2 regions of the Citrobacter sp. KH_055_1 genome follow, and region 2 is predicted to be linked to the other one. Evidence: predicted binding sites of a transcription regulator. Region 2 holds the regulator's gene; the other holds the start of a gene.
The links. The regulator PurR, encoded in region 2, represses purine synthesis genes. The targets are predictions, from matches to a motif close to CANGCAAACGTTTGCNTG.
Positions count from the first base shown of each region.

Region 1: the regulator PurR is predicted to act here: its motif matches at 1,680-1,697, upstream of glyA (serine hydroxymethyltransferase).

Region 1 covers NZ_CM174473.1:1,272,736-1,277,069, forward strand. The annotation lists gene glnB (nitrogen regulatory protein P-II) at 1-200, shown strand, start outside; partial or broken gene AC3ITF_RS05970 (hypothetical protein) at 197-292, opposite strand; gene hmpA (NO-inducible flavohemoprotein) at 297-1,487, opposite strand; gene glyA (serine hydroxymethyltransferase) at 1,814-3,067, shown strand; gene hcaD (phenylpropionate dioxygenase ferredoxin reductase subunit) at 3,160-4,334, opposite strand, start outside.
Region 2 covers NZ_CM174473.1:2,445,376-2,449,709, forward strand. The annotation lists gene sodB (superoxide dismutase [Fe]) at 97-678, shown strand; gene AC3ITF_RS11405 (MFS transporter) at 719-1,888, opposite strand; gene cydH (cytochrome bd-I accessory subunit CydH) at 2,067-2,156, opposite strand; gene purR (HTH-type transcriptional repressor PurR) at 2,454-3,479, shown strand; gene punR (DNA-binding transcriptional activator PunR) at 3,497-4,334, opposite strand, start outside.

The DNA of each region.
Region 1 (4,334 bases), 1.2 Mb from region 2:
GTGGTGCGGAGTACATGGTGGATTTTCTGCCGAAGGTAAAAATTGAAATTGTGGTTACCGACGACATCGTGGATACCTGTGTCGATACCATTATTCGCACGGCTCAAACGGGTAAAATTGGCGACGGTAAGATTTTTGTCTTTGACGTGGCACGCGTGGTGCGTATCCGTACTGGCGAAGAAGACGACGCAGCAATTTAAGCCGCGCCGTGCTTGCCGGATGGCGGTGTAAACACCTTATCAGGCCTACAAAACCCCGTAGGCCTGATAAGCGCAGCGCCATCAGGCATGACGTAATTACAGGACTTTATGCGGACCGAAGCATTCGTAATGAATATTCTCGTTCTTCACACCCAGACCGATCAGCTGCTTCGCGGCAAACTGCATAAAGCCGACTGGACCGCACAGATAAAACTGCATCGCCGGATCGCTGATTGCACCTTCCAGTTTATTCAGATCCATCAGGCCCACGCTGTCATACGCGCCTTTTTCACGGTCTGCTTCATTCGGTTCACGATACCAGGTGTGGGCACTAAAGCGCGGCAGTGAGTTGCCCAGCTCATTCACTTCATCAGCAAAGGCATGCACATCGCCGTTTTCTGCCGCGTGGAACCAGTTTACCTGCGCCGTGTGTCCGGCTTTCGCCAGTGTATCCAGCATTGCCAGCATCGGGGTCTGACCAACGCCTGCGGAAATCAGCGACACCGGAGTATCGGTGGCGACATCCATAAAGAAATCGCCTGCCGGTGCGGCTAAATGAACGATGTCACCGACTTTCGCATGGTTATGCAGCCAGCTTGAAACCTGACCGCCGTCTTCACGCTTAACTGCAATGCGGTAGCCCTTGCCATCCGGTTTGCGGGTCAGAGAGTACTGACGAATTTCCTGATGCGGGAAACCTTCCGGCTTAAGCCAGACGCCCAGATACTGCCCCGGATGGTATTCAGCCACCGCACCGCCGTCGACGGGCTCAAACTCAAAGCTGGTAATTAATGCGCTACGCGGTGTTTTTGCCACAATGCGGAAGGGACGAGTACCTTCCCAGCCGCCATTTTTGTTGGCGTTCTCACTGTAAATCTGCGCTTCGCGGTTGATGAAGACGTTAGCCAGCACGCCATACGCTTTACCCCACGCGTCCAGCACTTCTTGCCCTGGGCTGAACATCTCGTCCAGCGTTGCCAGCAGGTGACCGCCCACGATGTTGTACTGCTCAGGCTGAATCTGGAAGCTGGTATGCTTCTGGGCAATTTTTTCGACCGCAGGCAACAGCGCCGCCAGGTTGTCGATATTGCTGGCGTAAGCGGCGATAGCGTTAAACAACGCTTCACGCTGATCGCCATTACGCTGGTTACTCATGTTGAAAATTTCTTTGAGTTCTGGGTTATGCGTAAACATGCGATCGTAGAAATGGGCGGTCAGTTTCGGGCCGGTTTCGACCAGCAGGGGAATAGTGGCTTTCACTGTAGCGATGGTTTGTGCGTCAAGCATACGGTCTTCCTTTATCTGAGGCTTTAATGATGTATGTCAAATACATCTTATAAAAAATACCCCTGCATTGTAAATGGTTCTTTGTAACTTTGCGTTGTAAAGGTTACAACTTGAAAAATCTGCATCACAAACCTGAAAAGAAATCCGTTGAAATTTGCCATGTTATTATTCTCCAAAGCCTTGTGTGCTGTGAAGGTAATCGTTTGCGTAAAATCCTTTGTCAAGACCTGTTATCGAAGATTGATTCGGTTATACTGTTGGCCGTCGTCCAACAGGACTGCCTTTTTAGGCCGAAATTCTATTGTTAGCTGAGTCAGGAGATGCGGATGTTAAAGCGTGAAATGAACATTGCCGATTATGATGCCGAACTGTGGCAGGCTATGGAGCAGGAAAAAGTACGTCAGGAAGAGCACATCGAACTGATCGCCTCCGAAAACTACACCAGCCCGCGTGTCATGCAGGCGCAGGGTTCTCAGCTGACCAACAAATACGCTGAAGGTTATCCGGGCAAGCGCTACTACGGCGGTTGCGAGTATGTGGATATCGTTGAACAACTGGCGATTGACCGCGCGAAAGAGCTGTTTGGTGCCGACTACGCTAACGTCCAACCGCACTCGGGTTCTCAGGCTAACTTCGCGGTCTACACTGCGCTGCTGCAGCCGGGCGATACCGTTCTGGGTATGAACCTGGCGCAAGGCGGTCACCTGACTCACGGTTCCCCGGTCAACTTCTCCGGCAAACTGTACAACATCGTCCCTTACGGCATCGATGAATCCGGCAAGATTGACTACGAAGACATGGCTAAGCAGGCTCAGGCCCACAAACCGAAGATGATTATCGGTGGCTTCTCTGCGTACTCCGGTGTGGTTGACTGGGCAAAAATGCGTGAAATCGCTGACAGCATCGGTGCATACCTGTTCGTCGACATGGCACACGTTGCCGGTCTGATTGCTGCAGGCGTATACCCGAACCCGGTTCCGCATGCACACGTTGTTACCACCACGACCCACAAAACCCTGGCGGGTCCGCGCGGCGGCCTGATCCTGGCAAAAGACGGCAGCGAAGAGCTGTACAAAAAACTGAACTCCGCTGTGTTCCCAAGCGCACAGGGCGGCCCGCTGATGCACGTGATCGCGGCAAAAGCTGTGGCGCTGAAAGAAGCGATGGAGCCAGAGTTCAAAGTTTACCAGCAGCAGGTTGCGAAAAACGCCAAAGCGATGGTTGAAGTGTTCCTGAACCGCGGCTACAAAGTGGTTTCTGGCGGCACTGAAAACCACCTGTTCCTGCTGGATCTGGTCGACAAAAACTTGACCGGTAAAGAAGCCGATGCGGCGCTGGGCCGTGCGAACATCACGGTTAACAAAAACAGCGTACCGAACGATCCGAAGAGCCCGTTCGTGACCTCCGGTGTCCGTATTGGTTCTCCGGCAGTGACCCGTCGCGGCTTTAAAGAAGCGGAAGTGAAAGAACTGGCTGGCTGGATGTGTGACATTCTGGACAACATCAATGATGAAGCCACTATCGAACGCATTAAAGCCAAAGTGCTGGATATCTGCGCTCGCTTCCCGGTTTACGCATAAGTCATACGGATTGCCGGATGGCGGTGTAAACACCTTATCCGGCCTACATATGAGTTACTTGTAGGCCGGATAAACGCAGTGCCATCCGGCAGTTATATCGACTTAAGCGTCACCGTCTCATCAAGTAAAGCCGCTAACAGCGGCTTTTTCTTTGCCTGAATCCACTTGCGCAGCTGCCGCATTTCTCGTCCCTGGTTGAGCGTTACCGCGCCGACTATCACCTCGTTTTGCAGGTTAAACCAGATAGCCTTGCCGTCATCTGGACTGCCGCGCACGACCCAGCCATCACTACGCATATCGCCAATAAACTGCAGGTTGTCGCTGAACTGATCGGTCCAGAACCAGGGCGGAGGTAGCGTCGGGAGTGTCAGCCCCAGCATGGCTGCCGCGGCAGTTTGCGCCTGATTATTGGCGTTTTCCCAGCTTTCGCAACGTTGCAGCGTACCGTCTGGCGAACGCTGTACTGCCACATCTCCGGCGGCAAAAATGTTCGGATCGACGGTTCTGCACGACGCATCAATGATAATGCCGTTTGCCACATCAAGACCCGCATCACGGGCAAGCCCGTCGTTGGCGACAATCCCGATACCGTAGATCACGCTATCAACCTGAAGCTGTTCGCCACGTTGCAGCGTGAGGGCGATGCGTTCCCCGCCAGCCACCTGTTCAATCGCATTATTCAGCAGCAAATGTACGCCAGCCTGCTGGTGGCGGGCGGCCAGATAACGTTGTATCGGCGGCGGAGCGTTGCGACCCATCACCGTGGCAGCCAGTTCAATGACGGTGACCTGACAACCGCGCTGCGTGGCGCTGGCAGCCAGCTCAAGTCCGATGGTTCCGGCTCCGACAATAGCGATCGACTGCCCGGGGCTGAGCGCGTCTCGTAGACGCGCTGCATCTCCGGCGTGGCGCAGCGTGAAGCCGCGGTCACCGAGCGTATCCAGTAATGGGAACGGGCGTGCCGCTGCGCCTGTGGCAATCAGTAATTGATCCCACGGGTAGGTCTGTCCGTCAGCCAGTACCAGCGTTTGCGTTTCTCGCCCGAGCGTTTGAACGGTGACGCCCAGATGCAGCTGAACATTATTATCCCGCCACCAGTCTGCGTTCAGCACCGGCTGCAGCTGCGGCACGTCGTCCAACAGCATGGTTTTGGAAAGTGGAGGGCGTTCGTAGGGCAGATGCGGCTCATCGGAAAACAGATGGATCTCGCCGTCAAACCCCTGTTGACGCAGTGCAGCTGCCGCCATTGCCGCGGCCTGTCCGCCGC
Region 2 (4,334 bases):
AGTTCTTCTTTTGCATAACCTTTCAATTTGCTACCCTATCCTTACTCACAATGAGGCTATTGTGTGTACTCAATATAAATAATAAGGAGAGAAGCAATGTCGTTCGAATTACCTGCATTACCGTATGCCAAAGATGCTCTGGCGCCGCACATTTCTGCTGAAACGCTGGAATACCACTATGGCAAACACCACCAGACTTACGTTACTAACCTGAATAACCTGATCAAAGGCACGGCGTTTGAAGGCAAATCACTGGAAGAGATCGTACGTAGCTCTGAAGGTGGTGTGTTTAACAACGCGGCTCAGGTCTGGAACCACACCTTCTACTGGAACTGCCTGGCACCCAACGCGGGCGGCGAACCGACCGGTGAACTGGCTGAAGCCATTGTTGCATCTTTTGGTAGCTTCGCTGACTTCAAAGCGCAATTCACCGATGCGGCGATCAAAAACTTCGGCGCTGGCTGGACCTGGCTGGTAAAAGGTACTGATGGCAAACTGGCTATCGTTTCCACGTCAAATGCCGGAACACCGCTGACCACCGATGCAACGCCGCTGATGACCGTTGATGTGTGGGAACACGCCTACTACATCGACTATCGCAACGCGCGTCCTGGCTACCTGGAACATTTCTGGGCGCTGGTGAACTGGGAGTTTGTTGCGAAAAACTTCGCAGCATAAAAATGATAACGCAGAAGGGACTCCCTTCTGCGTTTTAGCGTTAGTTCGTGACGCTGCAGGCCTCGTCAGGCTGTTTTCTCGCGGAGACAAAGACCAGTAGCAACGCCATCCCAGCCACAATTGCCCCCATCACCGGGACAAAACTGTAACCTAAACCACCCGATATCACTGCGCCACCCGCCGCCGCACCTAGCGCATTCCCCAGATTAAACGCACCAATGTTGACCGAGGATGATAAGCCCGGCGCGTCGCTGGCAACGCGCATCACACGCATCTGTAACGGCGGAACTACCGCAAAGGTTGCCGCGCCCCAGACTACCATGCTGATGGCTGCACCCAATTCACTACGCGCCAGTAACGGGATTGCCAGCATAATCACCATCAATAGCAGTAAGAAGCCTTTCAGCGTGCCGTTGACTGAGCGGTCCGCCAGCTTGCCGCCCAGATAGTTACCGATTGAGAACCCGACGCCAATCAGCACCAGCATTCCGGTTACAAAGGCAGGCGTGGCATGGGTGATGCTATGTAGCACCGGTGAAATATAGGTATAGAGCGTGAACATCGCACCGGCGCCCAGCACAGTAGTCAGCAACGCTGACACCACCTGCGGGCGCATGAGCACCGCCAGCTCTCTGCGCACGTTCGGGCGCTCCCCTGCTCCGCCTTTCGGCAACGAGAAGAACAGGCTGACCATCGAGATAACCCCCAGACCCGCCGTTGCCATAAAGGACATGCGCCAGCCGATGGTTTCACCCAGCCAGGTCGCTGCAGGAACGCCACCAATATTGGCGATGGTGAGTCCCATAAACATGGTGGCGACAGCGCTGGCCTGTTTGTGCTTTGGCACCACGCTTGCCGCTACAACCGAGCCGAGACCAAAAAAGGCCCCATGGTTAAGACTGGTCAGAATACGCGACAGCATCAGAGTAGTGTAATCGGGAGATAACGCCGACAGCACGTTGCCGAGCGTAAAAATCGCCATCAGAAAAATCAGCGCATTGCGGCGCCCGCGATGAGAAAGCAATAAGGTCATTAACGGTGCACCGACCATCACCCCTACCGCATAGGCGCTAATTAGCATCCCTGCCGCCGGAATCGAGACATCGACGCCTTTAGCGATGACGGGTAATAACCCCATCGGAGAAAACTCTGTCGTGCCGATACCAAACGCCCCTATCGCCAGCGCCAGTAGTGGATAATTTATTTTCATACAGCGACTCCGTAACGTCGAGCCGTGGCACGACACAGAATAAGAGTCAAAAGCATGACATTGATCGCAAAAATAATAAAGTTAACAAAAATGCAAAAGACTTTTGCTTATTTGCAAACAATAGCAGTGGGGGGACGGGTTGGCGGGATGAGGGAGATAGCTCTCCCTCGGCGATACATCAATGCAGCGCGGCGGTTAAACCACTGGCAACAATCAAACCCAGAACAATAATGGTGGTGACTAACGAAAATTTCAGATCGGTGCTCATCAAGTTTTCTCCTTTTTATTCCCACACAAAAAGTGATATTGCGCATTTTTGCACACTTGAAGGTAAAAATCTCTCACGATTTATATTGATAAATGCTTTTAACTCTTCCCCTTTTCGTAAAGATCAGACAAAATTCCACGCTTACTTGATTAGCGTACCGGCCATTGACCCCTTCCTGACGTTCCGTGTCGTTTTCCTGGCGTACCGCAACCCTGATGTTGCGCGAAGGGTGTGTGAAGGCAAACGTTTACCTGGAGTATTCTCAGGAACTTAGGATATGGTCTGGAGTGAGATGTAATGGCAACAATTAAAGATGTAGCGAAGCGAGCAAACGTTTCCACTACAACCGTATCACACGTAATTAACAAAACACGCTTTGTCGCGGAAGAAACGCGCAATGCCGTCTGGGCAGCAATTAAAGAACTACATTATTCCCCAAGCGCGGTGGCACGCAGTCTGAAGGTGAATCACACTAAATCGATTGGCTTGTTGGCGACCAGCAGCGAAGCCGCCTACTTTGCGGAAATCATCGAAGCCGTTGAGAAAAACTGCTTCCAGAAAGGCTATACGCTGATTCTGGGCAACGCGTGGAACAGCCTCGAGAAACAGCAGGCCTACCTCTCCATGATGGCGCAGAAGCGCGTAGATGGTCTGCTGGTGATGTGTTCTGAATACCCGGAACCTCTGCTTTCCATGCTCGAAGAATATCGCCATATTCCGATGGTGGTGATGGATTGGGGCGAAGCCAAAGCCGATTTTACCGATACGGTCATCGATAACGCCTTTGAAGGCGGTTATATGGCAGGCCGTTATCTGGTTGAACGCGGTCATCGCGAGATTGGTGTGATCCCAGGACCTATGGAGCGTAACACCGGCGCCGGACGCCTGGCGGGCTTTATGAAGGCGATGGAAGAAGCGCTGATTAAAGTGCCTGACAACTGGATTGTCCAGGGCGATTTTGAGCCTGAATCCGGGTATCGCGCCATGCAGCAGATCCTCTCCCAGTCGCACCGCCCGACCGCCGTCTTCTGTGGTGGTGATATCATGGCGATGGGCGCGCTTTGCGCCGCTGACGAGATGGGCCTGCGCGTCCCGCAAGATGTGTCGCTGATTGGTTACGACAACGTGCGTAACGCCCGCTTCTTCACCCCGGCATTAACCACCATTCATCAGCCAAAAGATTCGCTCGGTGAAACGGCCTTTAACATGCTGTTAGACCGTATCGTGAATAAACGCGAAGAGTCACAGTCTATTGAGGTGCACCCGCGCCTGGTAGAACGTCGCTCCGTGGCCGATGGTCCGTTCCGCGATTATCGTCGATAATCTGTTGTGCGGGAGCCTTACTCTGGCTCCCGCAGCCACTCTTTATTCAACGTTTCACTGTCCCCTAAATAGTCCAGCAGCCATCTCAGTGCGGGTGACGTATCGTTTTGCTGCCAGGTCAGGCAACACGCGGCATCAGGAAAGGGATTTTCAAGCTGTAGTGCAACCCATTTTCCGCTGTCGATCCACGGTTTGGAAAAATGCGTTGGCACCATCCCAACACAGAGTCCAGCCGATAAACAGGTGGCAGATGACTCCCAGTCAGGCACTACCACCCTTTTTTGGTTATCCAGTAGCCAGGTAATACGTTTTGGCAACGTACGGGAGGTGTCTTCTCGTACCAGCGACGGCCAGTTGCGCAACGTATCGTCACTGAGCGGTCCCGGCATCGACGCCAGCGGATGATGACTTGCCACCACGCAGTTCCAGCTCAACATTCCCATATCGCGAAACGTATAGCGCCCCCCTACCGGAATAGCCTGCGTCGCGCCAATCGCCAACTCCACGCGCCCGTCCGATAACGCATCCCAGACGCCGTTAAACACCTCCTGAAAAACGATTAACTCCACATCATCAAAATGACGGTAGAAATCCACAATCATCTGTCGGGTCCGTTCCGGCCTGACAATATTATCGACGGCAATCGCCAGTTGCCCACGCCAGCCGTTGGCAATTTGCTGACATTGTTGGCGAGTGATCTGCATTTTTTTGATAACAGAGCGCCCTTCTTTTAAAAAACACGCCCCGGCGGGGGTTAATTCCACATCCCGATGGCGACGTTCGAAAAGAGGCACAGCCAGCCACTCCTCCAGTTGACGCACGGTATAGCTCACCGCCGAAGGCACGCGGTGCAAC